Quadrisphaera setariae: one gene and its partner. Each later gene encodes a partner of the first gene's protein in a complex. Links are inferred from orthologs where the notes say so. Each region holds a gene or a part of one and is shown on either strand. Other genes may lie near its edges.

What was found. The genes of interacting proteins can lie anywhere in the genome.
Region 2: the proteins of mfd (region 1) and uvrA are in contact, whole or in part, in a crystal structure (PDB 4DFC), measured with the Escherichia coli proteins. The link is inferred for Quadrisphaera setariae from one-to-one orthologs.

The regions. Positions count from the first base shown.
Region 1 is NZ_VKAC01000005.1:197,429-205,206, reverse strand. The notes cover bases 1,895-6,080. They hold mfd (transcription-repair coupling factor), read right to left. Parts: upstream 5,701-6,080; coding sequence 2,095-5,700; downstream 1,895-2,094. Other genes in these bases: FMM08_RS09870 (amidohydrolase family protein), read left to right, coding at 5,857-6,080; FMM08_RS09880 (hypothetical protein), read right to left, coding at 1,895-1,988. Also shown: FMM08_RS09885 (DUF8692 domain-containing protein), read right to left, coding at 83-949; more of FMM08_RS09880, read right to left, coding at 1,137-1,894; more of FMM08_RS09870, read left to right, coding at 6,081-7,077; FMM08_RS09865 (glycosyltransferase), read left to right, coding at 7,074-7,778. UniProt on the Escherichia coli protein: Couples transcription and DNA repair by recognizing RNA polymerase (RNAP) stalled at DNA lesions. Mediates ATP-dependent release of RNAP and its truncated transcript from the DNA, and recruitment of nucleotide excision repair machinery to the damaged site.
Region 2 is NZ_VKAC01000002.1:282,450-289,580, reverse strand. The notes cover bases 1,528-5,066. They hold uvrA (excinuclease ABC subunit UvrA), read right to left. Parts: upstream 4,689-5,066; coding sequence 1,728-4,688; downstream 1,528-1,727. Other genes in these bases: FMM08_RS04560 (glucose-6-phosphate dehydrogenase), read right to left, coding at 4,777-5,066; FMM08_RS04570 (Rieske (2Fe-2S) protein), read right to left, coding at 1,528-1,731. In the rest of the region: FMM08_RS04575 (MGH1-like glycoside hydrolase domain-containing protein), read right to left, coding at 1-442; more of FMM08_RS04570, read right to left, coding at 1,174-1,527; more of FMM08_RS04560, read right to left, coding at 5,067-6,321; FMM08_RS04555 (glycoside hydrolase family 15 protein), read left to right, coding at 6,451-7,131. UniProt on the Escherichia coli protein: The UvrABC repair system catalyzes the recognition and processing of DNA lesions. UvrA is an ATPase and a DNA-binding protein. A damage recognition complex composed of 2 UvrA and 2 UvrB subunits scans DNA for abnormalities.

The sequences.
Region 1 (7,778 bases):
GAACCGCCCAGTCCACCCGGCGAGGAGCAGGCCCACCGGAGCGGCGGGATCCCCCGTGCGGCCCAGCGCGCGGTGCAGCGGTCTAGGCCGCCACGCGGGCCTGCGCGGCCAGGACGGGACGGTCCGGGTCCAGGTCGACCACGAGGCCGTGCGGCGCGGCGGTCACGCGCAGCGCCAGCAGCACGGCCCGCAGGGCGAGCAGCGCCCCGACCATCTCCAGCCCCTCCTCGACGGCGTTGAGCAGCACGTACGCGGTGCTCTGCACGGGCTCAAGGCCACCGGGCGGCGCGGGGCGGAACATCCCACCCGTGACGGTCTCCACCACCAGGGCGCCGAGCAGGTACACCGCCCCGGCCACCACGAGGCGCCAGCGCAGCCGCGGCGCCATCCGGCGCGCCACCAGCAGCAGCCCCGCCCCCACCACCGCGGCGACGACGACGCCGGGCACCACCCACGAGAAGCGCAGGCCGGCGTCGACGCCGAGGAGGTCGGCGAGCAGCGCCAGCTGCTCGTGCAGCGAGGCCAGCTCGTCCACCGAGAGCAGCGCCGCGACGGCCGCGGGGACCGCCAGCGGCCAGGCCCGCAGGCCGCGGGCCCGCACCAGCGCGGCCGCCACCGCCAGCCCAGCCGCCGTGGCGGCCAGCAGCGCCGCCGAGAAGTACGTGGGGAGGTTGCCCTCCTCGTCGAGGTCGACCAGCCGGGCGGCCTCGGTCAGCCACGCCTGCGGCAGGTCGGGGCGGCCGGCGACGCCGTCCACCGCCAGGCGCACCAGGGGCCCCACGACCACGAGCACGGCCAGGACCACCGCCAGCGGGCGCACCAGCCGTGCCGGCCTCCGCCACGCCGGCGGTCGCCCCCGCAGGTCGGGGGCAGCGCCGCCACCCGCGCCCTCCCGGACCGCGGAGTCCTCCGCGACCCGAGCGCTCGACGTCCTGGACCGTGCGGCCATGCGGACCGCCCCCCTCGCTCCGGCGGAGGGCGCCCCTCTGGACCCCCCGCAGCGGCCATGGTGACCGCTGCGGGGCCGTCAGGTGAACAGGGAGTGGCTCGGTGCTCCGCGGGACGCCGTGGCCTCACCCGGGCGAGCGGCTGTCGTGCACGGAGGGTGACGACGACTCACCACGAGGACGGTGGGGTCAGCGGCGCACGCCCACCCGCCGCAGCAGGCGCTTGGCGGTGTCCTTGGCGGCGCGCTGCGCCGACGGGCGGGGACGCTGGTCCCACAGGCGCGTGAAGAGCACGTCCTGGTCGACCCCGTCGGCCGCCCTCGCCTCCGCGAGCGCGGCGCCGAACGGCTCGCGCATCTCCGAGGGCCAGTAGTGGACGACCGCGTCGCGGGACTCGGACACCGTGGTGCGCGCGGCCAGGCCCACCGCGAACGCCAGCTGCTCGGAGGTGTGGGAGTGGTCGCCGAAGCCGTGCTCCAGCAGCTGGTCGGTCAGGAGCGCGACCTCCGCGCAGACCACGGCGTCGGCCGGGTCGAGCCCGATGACACCGGCGTTCCAGGAGTCGCGGTCCGGCGGGAACACCCACGCCCGGCCGGAGGTGTCGACGGGCTGGTACCGCTGGAGCACGTGCTCCAGCGCGGCGACCTCCGGGGCCGGCGGGCGCCCCTCCCGCAGGTGCATGACGCTGCGGCCCGGGCCGATGCGGTCGAAGACCACCGACGGCGAGCGACGCCACCAGGTGTCGCCGTCCACGTAGAGGCAGCGTCCCCCCTCGGAGCGCTCGAGCGCTGCGCGCAGCACCTCGATCTTGGAGCGCCACACGTAGCGGTGCGGGCCCATCCAGGCGTCCACCTGCTCGGGGGCCACCTCGACCACCTCGACGGGGAGGTCCTTCCACAGCCGAGGGGTGTCGGTCCACACGTCGATCTGCCACCGGCGGCCCCCGGAGGTCTCCAGGTGGCGGGCCGCCGTCTGCACCGAGAAGCGCACTTCGTCGACGTGGCGCCCCTGGCCGAAGCTGATGTACACGAGGTGATCCACGCGCCCATCCTCACCCGGTCACATGACGGCCAGGCAAACCCGCAGGCCAGGGCACGGGCGAACGGGTGGCGGCCTCGCCGCCACCCGCCCGCCCGTGCGCGCGCGGTCAGCTGCTGGCGGCGCCGGCCCCCACCGGCTGCTCCGCCGGGAGCACCGCGTCGAGCAGGGCCGTGGCCCACTCCAGCACCGCCCGGTCGCGCAGCGGCTGCCCGCCCACGCGCGCCGTCATCGGCTGCGGCACCAGCACCGTGCGCAGGGCCGGCTTCACCAGCGTGCCCGGGTAGAGCCGCCGCACCCGCAGCTCCTGGCTCTCCCGCAGCTCCACCGGCGCGAACCTGATGTTCCGGCCCTGCAGCGACACCTCGCTGACCCCCGAGGCCCGGGCGCGCACCCGGAAGCGCGCCACGGCCAGCAGGTTCTCCACCTGCTCGGTCGGCTCGCCGTACCTGTCGACCAGCTCGGCGCGCACGGCGGCGACGTCGTCGTCGGAGGTGGCCGCCGCGAGCTTGCGGTAGGCCTCCAGGCGCAGCCGCTCGTGCGGCACGTAGTCGTGCGGGAGCAGCCCGTCGACCGGGAGCTCGATCTTCGCCTCGGGCAGCCCTTCCTCCTTCGGACCGTCGCGGTACTCCGCCACGGCCTCGCCGACGAGCCGCACGTACAGGTCGAAGCCGACTCCCGCGATGTGCCCGGACTGCTCCCCGCCCAGCAGGTTGCCCGCCCCGCGGATCTCGAGGTCCTTCATGGCCACCTGCATGCCGGCACCGAGGTCGGTGTGGGACGCGATGGTGGCCAGCCTGTCGTGCGCGGTCTCCGTGAGCGGCTTCTCCCCCGGGTACATGAAGTACGCGTAGGCGCGCTCGCGGCCGCGGCCCACGCGGCCTCGCAGCTGGTGGAGCTGGCTCAGGCCCAGCAGGTCGGCCCGCTCGAGGATGAGCGTGTTGGCGTTGGAGATGTCCAGGCCGGTCTCGACGATCGTGGTGCACACGAGCACGTCGGAGCGCTTCTCCCAGAAGTCGACGATGACCTCCTCGAGGCGGTGCTCGGGCATCTTCCCGTGCGCCGTGGCGATGCGGGCCTCGGGGACGAGCTCGGCCAGGCGCGCCGCCGCCCTGTCGATCGACTCGACCTTGTTGTGCACGTAGAAGACCTGGCCCTCGCGCAGCAGCTCGCGCCGGATCGCGGCGGCCACCTGCTTCTCCTCGTAGGGCCCCACGTAGGTGAGCACCGGGTGGCGCTCCTCCGGCGGGGTGGCCAGCGTCGACATCTCGCGGATGCCGGTGACGGCCATCTCCAGCGTGCGCGGGATGGGGGTGGCGCTCATCGCGAGCACGTCCACGTTGGTGCGCAGCGTCTTGAGGAGCTCCTTGTGCTCCACGCCGAAGCGCTGCTCCTCGTCGATGATGACCAGGCCGAGGTCCTTGGCGCGGTACTCCCCGCCGAGGAGGCGGTGGGTGCCGATGACCACGTCGACGGTGCCGTCCGCCAGGCCGGCCTTGACCGCCTCGGACTCCTTGGGCGACACGAAGCGGCTCAGGGCCCGGACGGTGACGGGGAACGGGGCGAAGCGCTCGGAGAAGGTCTCCAGGTGCTGCTGCACGAGCAGCGTGGTGGGCACGAGCACCATCACCTGCTTGCCGTCCTGCACGGCCTTGAAGGCCGCGCGCACGGCGATCTCGGTCTTGCCGTAGCCGACGTCACCGCAGATCAGGCGGTCCATGGGCACGACGCGCTCCATGTCGGCCTTGACCTCGTCGATGGTCACCAGCTGGTCGGGCGTCTCCACGAAGGGGAAGGCGTCCTCCAGCTCGCGCTGCCAGGGCGTGTCGCCGGCGAAGGAGTGCCCCTTGGTGGCCATCCGGGCGCTGTAGAGCTTGATGAGGTCACCGGCGATCTCCTTGACCGCCTTGCGCGCCCGCCCCTTGGTCTTGGCCCAGTCGGCGCCGCCCATCTTGTTCAGCGCTGGGGCCTCGCCACCCACGTACCGGGTGACCTGGTCGAGGGTGTCGGTGGGCACGAACAGGCGGTCGCCCGGCTGACCCCGCTTGGAGGGGGCGTACTCGATGACGAGGTACTCGCGGGTGGCGCCCTGCAGCGTGCGCTGCACCATCTCCACGTAGCGGCCCACCCCGTGCTGCTCGTGCACCACGAAGTCGCCGGTCTTGAGCTGCAGCGGGTCGACGGCGTTGCGCCGCTGCCGCGAGGGCATCCGCTTGGCGTCCTTCGCCGACATCGGCCCCGACGTGCCCAGCACGTCGGCCTCGGTGAGCACCGCGAGCTTGAGGCCGGGAGCCACGAACCCGTGGCCCAGGCTCGCCGTGGTCACCCGCACCACGCTGGGATCGGGCACCTCGTCGACCTCGTCCGCGCGGGCGGCGGGCACGTCGGCGTCGCGCAGCACCTCGGCGAGGCGGTCCGCCGAGCCGTGGCCGGCAGCGGTGGCCACCAGGCGCCACCCGTCGCTGACGAGGCCGCGCAGGTCGGCCAGGGCCCGCGGCACGTCGCCGGCGTAGCCCTCCACCTCACGGGCCCCGACGGTGACCACGACGGCGCTGTCCCCGCCGTCGAAGGTGGCGGTCTCCTCGTCGGCGGTGAACGAGCTCAGCGACCACCAGGGGCGGCCGGTGGTCAGCGCGTGAGCGCGGGTGGCCGCGAAGGTGGTGTAGCTGGCCCGGTCCAGCCCCAGGTCGACGGGCACCTGCCCGCCGGAGGCCGCGTTGGCCCAGGCCGCGGCGAGGAACTCCTCGGAGGTGGCCACGAGGTCGTGGGCGCGGCTGCGGACCCGCTCGGGGTCGAGGACGACGACGTGCGTGCCGGCGGGCAGCACGTCCAGGAGGGGCTGCATGCCGTCGACGAGGGCGGGGGCCAGCGACTCCATGCCCTCCACCGCGACGCCGCCGGCGATCTTGTCGAGCATCTCCGCCGCGCCCGGGAGCTGCTCCTTGAGCGCCGCCGCGCGGCGGCGGACCTCGTCGGTGAGCAGCAGCTCGCGGCACGGCGGCGCCCACAGGCCCTCGGGCACCACCTCCAGGGAGCGCTGGTCGGCCACGGAGAAGGCGCGGACCTCCTCCACCTCGTCGCCGAAGAGCTCGACCCGCAGGGGGTGGTCCGACGTCGGCGGGAAGACGTCGAGGATGCCGCCGCGCACGGCGACGTCACCGCGGCGCTCCACCATCTCGGTGCGGGTGTACGCCGCGGCGGCGAGGTCGGCCACCACCTGCTCCAGGTCCACCACGTCGCCCGCGCGCAGCTGCACCGGGCGCAGGTCCCCCAGGCCCGCCACCAGCGGCTGCAGCACCGCCCGGACAGGGGCGACGACCACGCGGACCGGCCCGTCCTCGCCGCCCAGCGAACCCGGGTGGGCGAGCCGGCGCAGGACGGCGAGGCGGCGGCCCACCGTGTCCGAGCGCGGCGAGAGGCGCTCGTGCGGCAGCGTCTCCCAGCTGGGGAACTCCACCACCGACGTCGGTTCCAGGAAGCAGCGCAGCGCGGCGGCCAGGTCCTCGCACTGGCGGCCGGTGGCGGTCACGGCGAGCACGGTGCGCCCGGCACCGCCGCTCTCCTGCGGCCCGGCGAGGGCCGCGAGCAGCGCGGGGCGGACGCCGGCCGGGACGGCGGCGTCGAGCAGCGGGACGTCGCCGGAGCGGGCGTTCGCGACGGCGAGGGAGAACCCGCGGTCGGGCAGCAGGGCGGAGACGATCCCAGTCAGCGGCACGAGCACCCAGGGTAGGTCGCGGCGCTGACACCTGCCGACAGCCGCCGCCTCCCGCCCCGCGCCGGTCGCGGGCCGGGCGCAGGTCCTGTGGGGCTCACCACTGCCTCCGCTTCCCTCCGGCGGACGCACAGGGGCTCCGCAGGTAGGTTCGAGGCGATGCGTCCCGCCGAGCACCAGCCCGGGCAGGGGCGTGGCAGCGCCGCCCCGTCCGCGCCGCCCCCCTCCGTCGACCCGACCGGCTGGGGCGCCCTCGCCCGCCGCGGCGGGCGCCGCGCGCTGCGCACCGCCTCCGCGCTGCGCGCGAGAGCCCGCCTGGCGGCCGTGCCCCTGGGCCGCTACGCGCCCCGCTCCGCCCTGCGGGTGCCCGAGCAGCGGGTGGAGCGCGCCGCCTGTCCGGCCGTGGACGCACACAACCACCTGGGGCTGTGGCTCAACGACGGCGCGCGGTGGATGGCGCCCGACGTGCGCGCGCTGCTCGCGTCCATGGACGCCACCGGCGTGGAGGCCGTGGTGAACCTCGACGGCCGCTGGGGCGCCGAGCTGGAGGCCAACCTCGACAGGTACGACCGCGCCCACCCAGGCCGGTTCGCCACCTTCTGCCACGTCGACCTCGCCGCCGCCCTGGCCGAGCCGGCCCGGGCCGGTGCCCGGCTGGTCGCGCAGCTCGAGGCCGGGGCCGCCGCCGGGGCCGCGGGCCTGAAGGTCTGGAAGGACCTCGGCCTGTCCCTGCGCGACGGCTCCGGCGCCCGGGTGCTCCCCGACGACGAGCGCCTCGCGCCGCTGTGGGAGCGCGCCGGGCAGCTGGGCCTGCCCGTCCTGGTGCACGTGGCGGACCCGGTGGCCTTCTTCGACCCCGTCGACCGGCACAACGAGCGGTTGGAGGAGCTGCTGGCCCACCCGGACTGGGCCCTGCACGGCACGGGGGCGCCGAGCCACGCCCGCCTCCTGCGGGCCCTGGACGCCCTGGTGGGGGCGCACTCGGGCACGCGCTTCATCGCCGCCCACCTGGCCAGCTCCGCGGAGGACCTCGCGGCCGCCTCAGCCCTGCTCGACGCCCACCCGAACCTCGCCGTGGACCTGTCCGGGCGGCTGGCCGAGCTGGGCCGCCAGCCGCGCGCCGCGGCGCGGCTGCTGCGCCGCCACGCGGGCCGGGTGCTGTGGGGCAGCGACTCGTTCGGGTTCGACGTGGAGGAGGTCCGCACGTGGTTCCGCCTGCTCGAGACCGACGACGAGCACTTCCCCTACTCCCCGGCGCCGGTCCCGCCGCAGGGCCGCTGGGCGGTCTCGGGCCTGGACCTGCGCGCCGCGGACGAGCAGGCGCTGCGCGCCGCGTACGCGGGGGCGGCGCGGGCGTGGGTCCCGGCGCTGGGCCGATGAGCCGTCGGACGGCGGTGCTCCTCGTGGAGGCGCACCTGGAGGAGAGCGGCGGCGTGCGCGTCACCCACGAGCTGGTGCGCCGCCTCCCCGGCGAGGGTCTGCCCGCCCGGCTGTTCGTGCTCCAGCGCACCCCGCCCGGTCACCCGGTGCTCGTGCCCGCCCCGTCCGTGGACGTGGTGCACGGGTCCTCGCGGCCCCGCCAGCTGCGCTGGACGCTGCTGCCGGGGCTCGTGCGGCTGGTCCGCGAGGCGCGCCGCTGCGACGTCGTGGTGTCGGGCAGCGAGATCGGCTACGGCTTCCTGTCCGCGTGGCTGGCGGCCCGCCTGGCGGGCCGCCCGTTCGCCGTGGTGGTGCAGAGCCAGCTGTCCCAGGCGCTGCACGAGTGGGTGCCGCGGCGCCTGCACCGCCTCACGCGGTGGGTGCACAGCCGCAGCGACCTGGCGCTGTGCGTCTCGGCGGGGCTGGTGCCCTCGGTGGTGGCCGCGGGGCTGCCCGAGTCCCGCACCGCCGTGGTCCCGGTGGGCGTCGACGTCGAGGCGGTCCGCCGGGCCGCCCTGAGCCCTCCCGGCGACGCCGTGGCCTCGGCCCTCGACGACGGCCCGCTCGTGGTGGCCGCGGGGCGGCTGTCGTCGTCCAAGGGCTTCGACGTGCTCCTGAGGGCCTGGGCGCAGGCCCGGGAGAGCTCACCCGCGGTGCGCCCG
Region 2 (7,131 bases), on another replicon or contig:
GGCGGGCGTTCTCCTCCCGCAGCCGCTGGTAGGGGAACTCCGCCTGCGGGTACCGGTACAGCCACTGGGCCCAGGAGTGCGTGGGCGTGCCGTCCACGGCCCACCAGTGCTCCTTGGCGTCCTCGCCGTGGTTGCCCTCCTCGTTGGTGAGGCCGAACAGGCGCTCCTTGAGGAAGGGGTCCTTGCCGTTCCACATCGCCACAGCCAGGTTGAGGAAGCCGAACCTGTCGCAGAACCCGCCCAGGCCGTCCTCGCCCCAGCGGTAGGCGCGGGAGCGGGCGTGGTCGAAGGGGAAGGAGCGCCACGCGTCGCCGTCGGCGGAGTAGTCCTCGCGGACGGTGCCCCACTGGCGCCCCGCCAGGTACGGGCCCCACAGGCGCCACGGGCCCGCGGAGCCGGTGCACTCGTCGAGCCGCGCGTGCTCGGCGGTCTGCGGCGGCACGACGGGCTCGGCGTGGTGGCCGACCGGGGCCGTCGTCGCGTCGGGGCCCGCAGGCGCAGCGGGCCCGGTGGCGCCGGCGGTGGTCGAGGCGTCGCGAGAGGCGCCGGCGGGAGAGCCGCCGGTGGGAGCGGAGGGCACGGCGACACCCTGCCACCTGACGGGCCCGCGCGTGCTGACGCCCCGCGACCCCGTGGCCCGGACCCGCCTCGGAACGCGCGTCTGCCCCTCGGCCGACGGGCAGGAGGCCCTCCAGGTGCCGCTCGGGCGACTCGCCGGTCCTCAGGTCGTCGGAGCATCTTCGAGGACGTCGAGGCGACCTCCGGCGGCGCCGGAGGCTCGGCGTCGGCACGCTGCACGTCTTCGTCGGGTGGGCGGGGCCGCGCACGACCGCCCTGCAGGTGGCCCCGGCACCGAGAGCCGTGAGAACGGCTCCCAGCCCGTGGTGGCTGTGGTCCTCCACGGCCGCGCCCGCAGCCGGCCGTCGGCCGTGGAGGACGGCGGGGTCGCCTTCGCCGTGCCGCGGCTGCAGGTGCCTGACGCGGCCCTCACCGGAGCCGCTGTGCGGGACGGCGCGGTACCGGCTCCGCCGTACGAGCGGTTCCGCGATCCCGCGCGCGCCGGGCGTCGTCCTGCTGGCAGGAGCCGTTGGGCTCCTCGTGGGGCCGCAGCCGCTGCGGGATGGCGGACCGCCTCTCTGGTCCGCGAGCGGACGGGAGGCGGCCCGCGCGAGCTCAGCTGACGAGGAGCTGGTCGCCCTCCTGCGTCACGGTCTTGGCGGGCAGCGGTGAGGTGGCCGGGCCCTGCAGCACCTCACCGTCCTTGCCGGCGTCGAAGACGCTGCCGTGCAGCGGACAGCGCACCTCGGTGCCCTGGTCGGCCTGGACCTTGCCACCGGCGTGGGTGCAGACCGCCGAGAACGCGACGTACTGGCCGGCCGTGGGCTGCGCCAGCACCACGTCCTCGCCCCCCACCTGCACGACCACCGCGGTGCCCTCGGGCACCTCGGAGGCCGCGACCCCGGCGCCCGAGCCGCTGCCACCGGCAGCGGAGCTGTCCGAGCCGGAGGCGGAGGCGGTGTCGCCACCTGCGGACCCGGCGGGCTCGCCGGTGCCGCCGCACGCGGCGAGCAGGCCGGCGGCGCCGAGCACGGCGCCGCCGGCCCCGGCGCGCGCGAGCAGGGCCCGGCGCGAGCACGGCAGCACGCGTGCAGAGATCTCTTCCGCGGGAGCGGCTGAGGAGGGGTCGGTCGTGGCGTGGCGGGACTCGGCTGTCTGCGGTTCCGTCGTCATGAGGTGAGGCTAGGCGCTGCGGCTGCGTCCTTCCTGACGTCGACGGCGCTGACCTCCGTGCCGCGCTGGCGCGCGGTCTCCAGCACGGGGCCGAGGAAGCGGCCGGTGTGGCTGCCGGTCTTCTCGTGCGCGGCGGCGAGCTGCTCGGGGGTGCCCGCGGCGATGAGCTTGCCACCGCCGGAGCCGCCCTCGGGACCCATGTCGAGCACCCAGTCCGCGCTCTTGATGACGTCGAGGTTGTGCTCGATGACCACCACCGTGTTGCCCTTGTCCGCCAGGCCCTGGAGCACCTCCAGGAGCTTGCGGACGTCTTCGAAGTGCAGACCCGTCGTGGGCTCGTCGAGCACGTAGACCGTGCGGCCCGTGGAGCGGCGCTGCAGCTCGCTGGCGAGCTTGACGCGCTGCGCCTCGCCACCCGACAGCGTGGGCGCCGGCTGGCCGAGGCGGACGTAGCCGAGCCCCACGTCGACCAGGGTCTTGAGGTAGCGGGCGATGCGCGGCACCGCGGCGAAGAACTCGGCGGCCTCCTCGATGGGCATGTCGAGCACGTCGGCCACGGTCTTGCCCTTGAAGTGGACCTCGAGGGTCTCGCGGTTGTACCGCGCCCCGTGGCAGACCTCGCACGGCACGTAGACGTCCGGGAGGAAGTTCATCTCGATCTTGATGGTGCCGTCGCCGCTGCAGTGCTCGCAGCGGCCGCCCTTGACGTTGAAGGAGAACCGCCCCGCCTGGTAGCCGCGCACCTTCGCCTCGGTGGTCTCCGCGAACAGCGAGCGCACCACGTCCCAGACGCCGGTGTAGGTGGCGGGGTTCGAGCGCGGGGTGCGGCCGATGGGGCTCTGGTCGACGTGGACCACCTTGTCGAGCTGGTCCACGCCCTCGACGCGGGTGTGGCGCCCGGGCACCTGGCGGGCGCCGTTGAGCCGGTTGGCCAGCACCTTGTAGAGGATGTCGTTCACCAGGCTGGACTTGCCCGAGCCCGACACGCCCGTCACGACCGTGAGCACGCCGAGCGGCAGCTCGACGTCGATGCCGCGCAGGTTGTTCTCGCGCGCCCCGACCACCTTCACCACCCGCTCGCGGTCCACCGGGCGGCGCTCCGCGGGCACGGGGACGGCGCGTCGCCCTGCGAGGTAGTCGCCGGTCATGGAGCCGGTGTTGGCCAGGAGCTCGGCGACGGGTCCGGAGTGGACCACCTGGCCCCCGTGCTCGCCGGCGCCCGGGCCGATGTCGACCACCCAGTCGGCCACGTGGATGGTGTCCTCGTCGTGCTCGACCACGATGAGGGTGTTGCCCAGGTCGCGCAGGCGCGTGAGGGTCTCGATGAGGCGGCGGTTGTCGCGCTGGTGCAGTCCGATGCTCGGCTCGTCGAGCACGTAGAGCACGCCCACCAGGCCCGACCCGATCTGCGTGGCCAGGCGGATGCGCTGCGCCTCACCGCCCGACAGCGTTCCGGAGGCCCTGTCGAGCGACAGGTAGGTGAGGCCGACGTCGACGAGGAACTGGACGCGCGCCAGCACCTCCTTGAGGACGGCGGCGGCGATCTGCGCCTCCCGGGCGGTGAGCTCGAGGGTGTCGAGCCACCCGCGCAGCTCGGCGACCGGCAGGGCGCAGGCCTGGGCGATGGACTTTCCGCCCACCGTGACGGCCAGCACCTCGGGGCGCAGGCGCGCGCCGCCGCAGACGCGGCACGGGACCTCGCGCATGTAGCCCTCGAGGCGCTCGCGCGAGCTGTCGGACTCGGTCTCGGAGTGGCGTCGCTTGATGAAGGGCAGGACGCCCTCGAAGCCGGTGGTGTACGAGCGCTCGCGCCCCCAGCGGTTCTTGTAGGTGACGTGCACCTCGTAGCCCTCGCCGTTCAGCAGCGCCTGCGTGGCGCGCTCCGGCAGGGCCCGCCACGGGACGTCGACGGAGAAGCCGAGCTGCTGGGCCAGGCCGCCGATGAGCCGCTGGTGGTACTCGCTGCTGCCGGCCCCGTTCCAGGGGGCGATCGCCCCCTCGGCGAGGGTCTGGTCGGGGTCGGGGACGACCAGCTCGGGGTCGACCTCGAGGCGCGTGCCGATGCCCGAGCACTCCGGGCAGGCGCCGTAGGGGGCGTTGAAGGAGAAGGTGCGCGGCTCGACCTCCTCCAGTGCGAGGGGGTGGTCGTTGGGGCAGGCGAGCTTCTCCGAGAAGCGCATCACCGTCGGGCCGTCGGACGACGCGCTGCTCTCCTCGCCGTCGGCCGGCTTCCGCTCGACCAGCTCCACGAGGAGCACGCCGTCCGCCAGGCCGAGGGCGGTCTCCACGGAGTCGGTGAGGCGTCGCTGCACGCCCTCGCGCATGACGAGGCGGTCGACCACCACCTCGATGGTGTGCTTCTTGCGCTTGTCGAGGGTCGGGCGGCTCGCGGCGTCGCTCAGCTGCAGCGTCTCGCCGTCCACCCGCACCCGGGCGTAGCCCTTGGCCTGCAGGTCGGTGAACAGGTCGACGAACTCGCCCTTGCGGCCGCGGACCACGGGCGCCAGCACCTGGAACCGCGTCGTCTCCGGGAGCTCCAGGAGCCTGTCGACGATCTGCTGCGGGGTCTGGCGCGCCACCGGCTCCCCGCAGGTCGGGCAGTGCGCGCGCCCCGCCCGCGCCCACAGCAGGCGCAGGTAGTCGTAGATCTCGGTGATCGTGCCGACGGTGGAGCGGGGGTTGCGGCTGGTCGACTTCTGATCGATCGAGACCGCGGGCGAGAGCCCCTCGATGAAGTCGACGTCGGGCTTGTCCATCTGGCCCAGGAACTGGCGGGCGTAGGCGGACAGCGACTCGACGTAGCGGCGCTGGCCCTCGGCGAAGATCGTGTCGAACGCCAGGCTGGACTTGCCCGAGCCCGACAGGCCCGTGAACACGATCATCGCGTCGCGGGGGAGGTCCAGGGAGACGTCCTTGAGGTTGTGCTCACGGGCGCCTTGCACGACGAGTCGATCCACGGACGTCAACTGTAGGTCGCACCACCGACAGCGCGACCGAGCGCGCGACGGCGGGCGACCTGGGTCACACCCGCCGCCGCACCAGGGGTCACACGGCGGGGAAGGTCTCGGTGGGCTCGGGGCCGCCGCTGCCGGCCGGGTAGGTCTCCAGCGGCACCTCGTCGGCCTCCCACGCGGCGATGACGGGGGCGAGGATCCGCCAGCAGTCCTCGGCGGTGTCGCCGCGCACCGACAGCAGCGGGTCGCCGTCGAGCACGCCGGCGAGGACCTCGCCGTAGGCCGGCAGCTGGGAGTCGCCCAGCTGCGCGCTCAGGGTGGCCTCCTCGAGGTCGAAGGGGTCGCCCTCGGCGTTCACCGTCAGGTCGAGGTTGATGGTCCCCGGCTTGAACGAGAGCCTCAGCCTCGTGGGGCGCGCCTCGCCGCGCAGGCCCTCCATGAGGTGGGGCACCGGCTTGAAGGTGATGACCGCCTCCTTGCGGGCCCGCCCCAGGCCCTTGCCCGATCGCAGCCGGAACGGCACGCCCGCCCAGCGCCAGGTGTCGACGTGCAGCACCACCTCGGCGAGGGTCTCGGTCTGGCGAGAGGGGTCGACGCCGTCCTCGGACTGGTAGTCGGGCAGGTCGCGCTCCCCCATGCGCCCGGCCGTGTAGACGGCTCGCCGGCTGGCCTCCTGCGGGGAGCCGGCCAGGCGCGTGGCCCGCAGCAGCTGGGCCTTGCGGTCCCGGAACTCGCGCTCGTCGAGGGCGGCGGGGGCGTCCATGGCGAGCACGGCGAGCACCTGCAGCAGGTGGCTCTGGATCATGTCCTTCAGCGCGCCGGCCCTGTCGTAGTACCGGGCCCTGCCCTCGAGGCCGAGGTCCTCGTCGTAGACGACGTCCACCCGCTCGACGTGGCTGGCGTTCCACGTCGGCTCGAAGAGCCGGTTGGCGAAGCGCACGCCGAAGACGTTGAGCACCGCGGAGGTGCCCAGGAAGTGGTCGACCCGGTGCACGTGCTCCTCGGGGACGAGCTGGGCGACCACCTCGTTGAGGTGGTGGGCCGAGGCCTCGTCGGAGCCGAACGGCTTCTCCATGACCAGCCGGGTGCTCTCCGGCAGCTGCTTGCCGACGAGGTTCTCGCAGGCCGTGGCCGTGATGGCGGGTGGGAGGGCGAAGTAGACCGCCACCGGGGCGGTGCAGGAGTGCAGGAGGTCGGTCAGCGCGTCCGGGTCGGTGACGTCCACCTGCCGGTAGCGGCTGGCGTCGCGGACGGCGCACACCGCCTCCCAGCCTCCGGGGCGGTCGGCGTCCTCGTGGTGCTCCGCGTCGGCGAAGGCCTTCGTGACGACCTCGCGCCAGCGGTCGTCGTCCCAGTCCTCCGAGCCCGCCCCCACCAGCTGCAGGGACGCCCCGTGGCCGTGGCCCGGGTCCTCGTTGCGGTCGGAGACGAGCAGGCGGGCCAACCCGGGCAGCAGGAGGCGGGAGGCGAGGTCACCGCTGGCGCCCAGCACCAGCAGGGTGGCGACGGGGTCGCCGCCGGAGTGGCCCCGCGCTCCGGAGGCCCCGTGGCCGCCGCCGCCGGGCTGCTCGGGTCCGCTGCTGCCGCCGCGACCGCTCTCGGTACCGCCGGTCGCCTGCTCCTCGCGCTCGCTCACGGCCCTCAGCCTGCCGAAGATCGGGGACGGGTGCACGATGACGCCGTGCCAGCGACCACCACCGACCAGCAGTCCGACCAGCAGTCCGACCAGCGAGCCGACCAGCGAGCCGACCAGCCGCGGCACTGGATCGAGGACTACGCCCTCGTGGGCGACTGCCACACCGCGGCCCTGGTGAGCGAGCGCGGGTCGATCGACTGGATGTGCCTGCCGCGGTTCGACTCTCCCGCGGCGTTCGCGGCGCTGCTGGGGACCCGCGAGCACGGCCACTGGACCATCGCGCCGCCCGAGGACGGGCCGGCGGTGGTGTCGGTGGAGCGCGCCTACGAGGGCGACTCCTTCCTGCTGCGCACCCGGTGGACGCTGGAGGACGGCGGCGTGGTGGACGTCGTCGACTGCATGCCCATGGGGGACCGGCGCGCCGACCTCGTGCGGCGGGTGGTCGGTGTGTCGGGTGACGTGGAGCTGCGCCAGGAGCTGGTGATCCGCTTCGGGTACGGCTCGGTGGTGCCGTGGGTCCGCCGGGTGGGCGGCAAGGGTGACGCGGCGAAGGGGCTGCTGGCCAGCGCCGGCCCGGACGCGGTGCTGCTGCGGACCACCGGCAAGCTGCCCAAGGCGAAGGGGCGCACCCACGTCGGCAAGGTCAAGGTGTCCGCGGGGCAGGTGGTCGACACCGTGCTCACCTGGTACCCGTCCCACCGCGAGCCGCCGGCGGCGATGTCCGTCTCCGACCGCCTCGAGGCCACCCGCCGGTGGTGGCACGAGTGGGCGGCGCGCGGCGACGGTCCGGCGGCGGAGGGTCCGTACGCC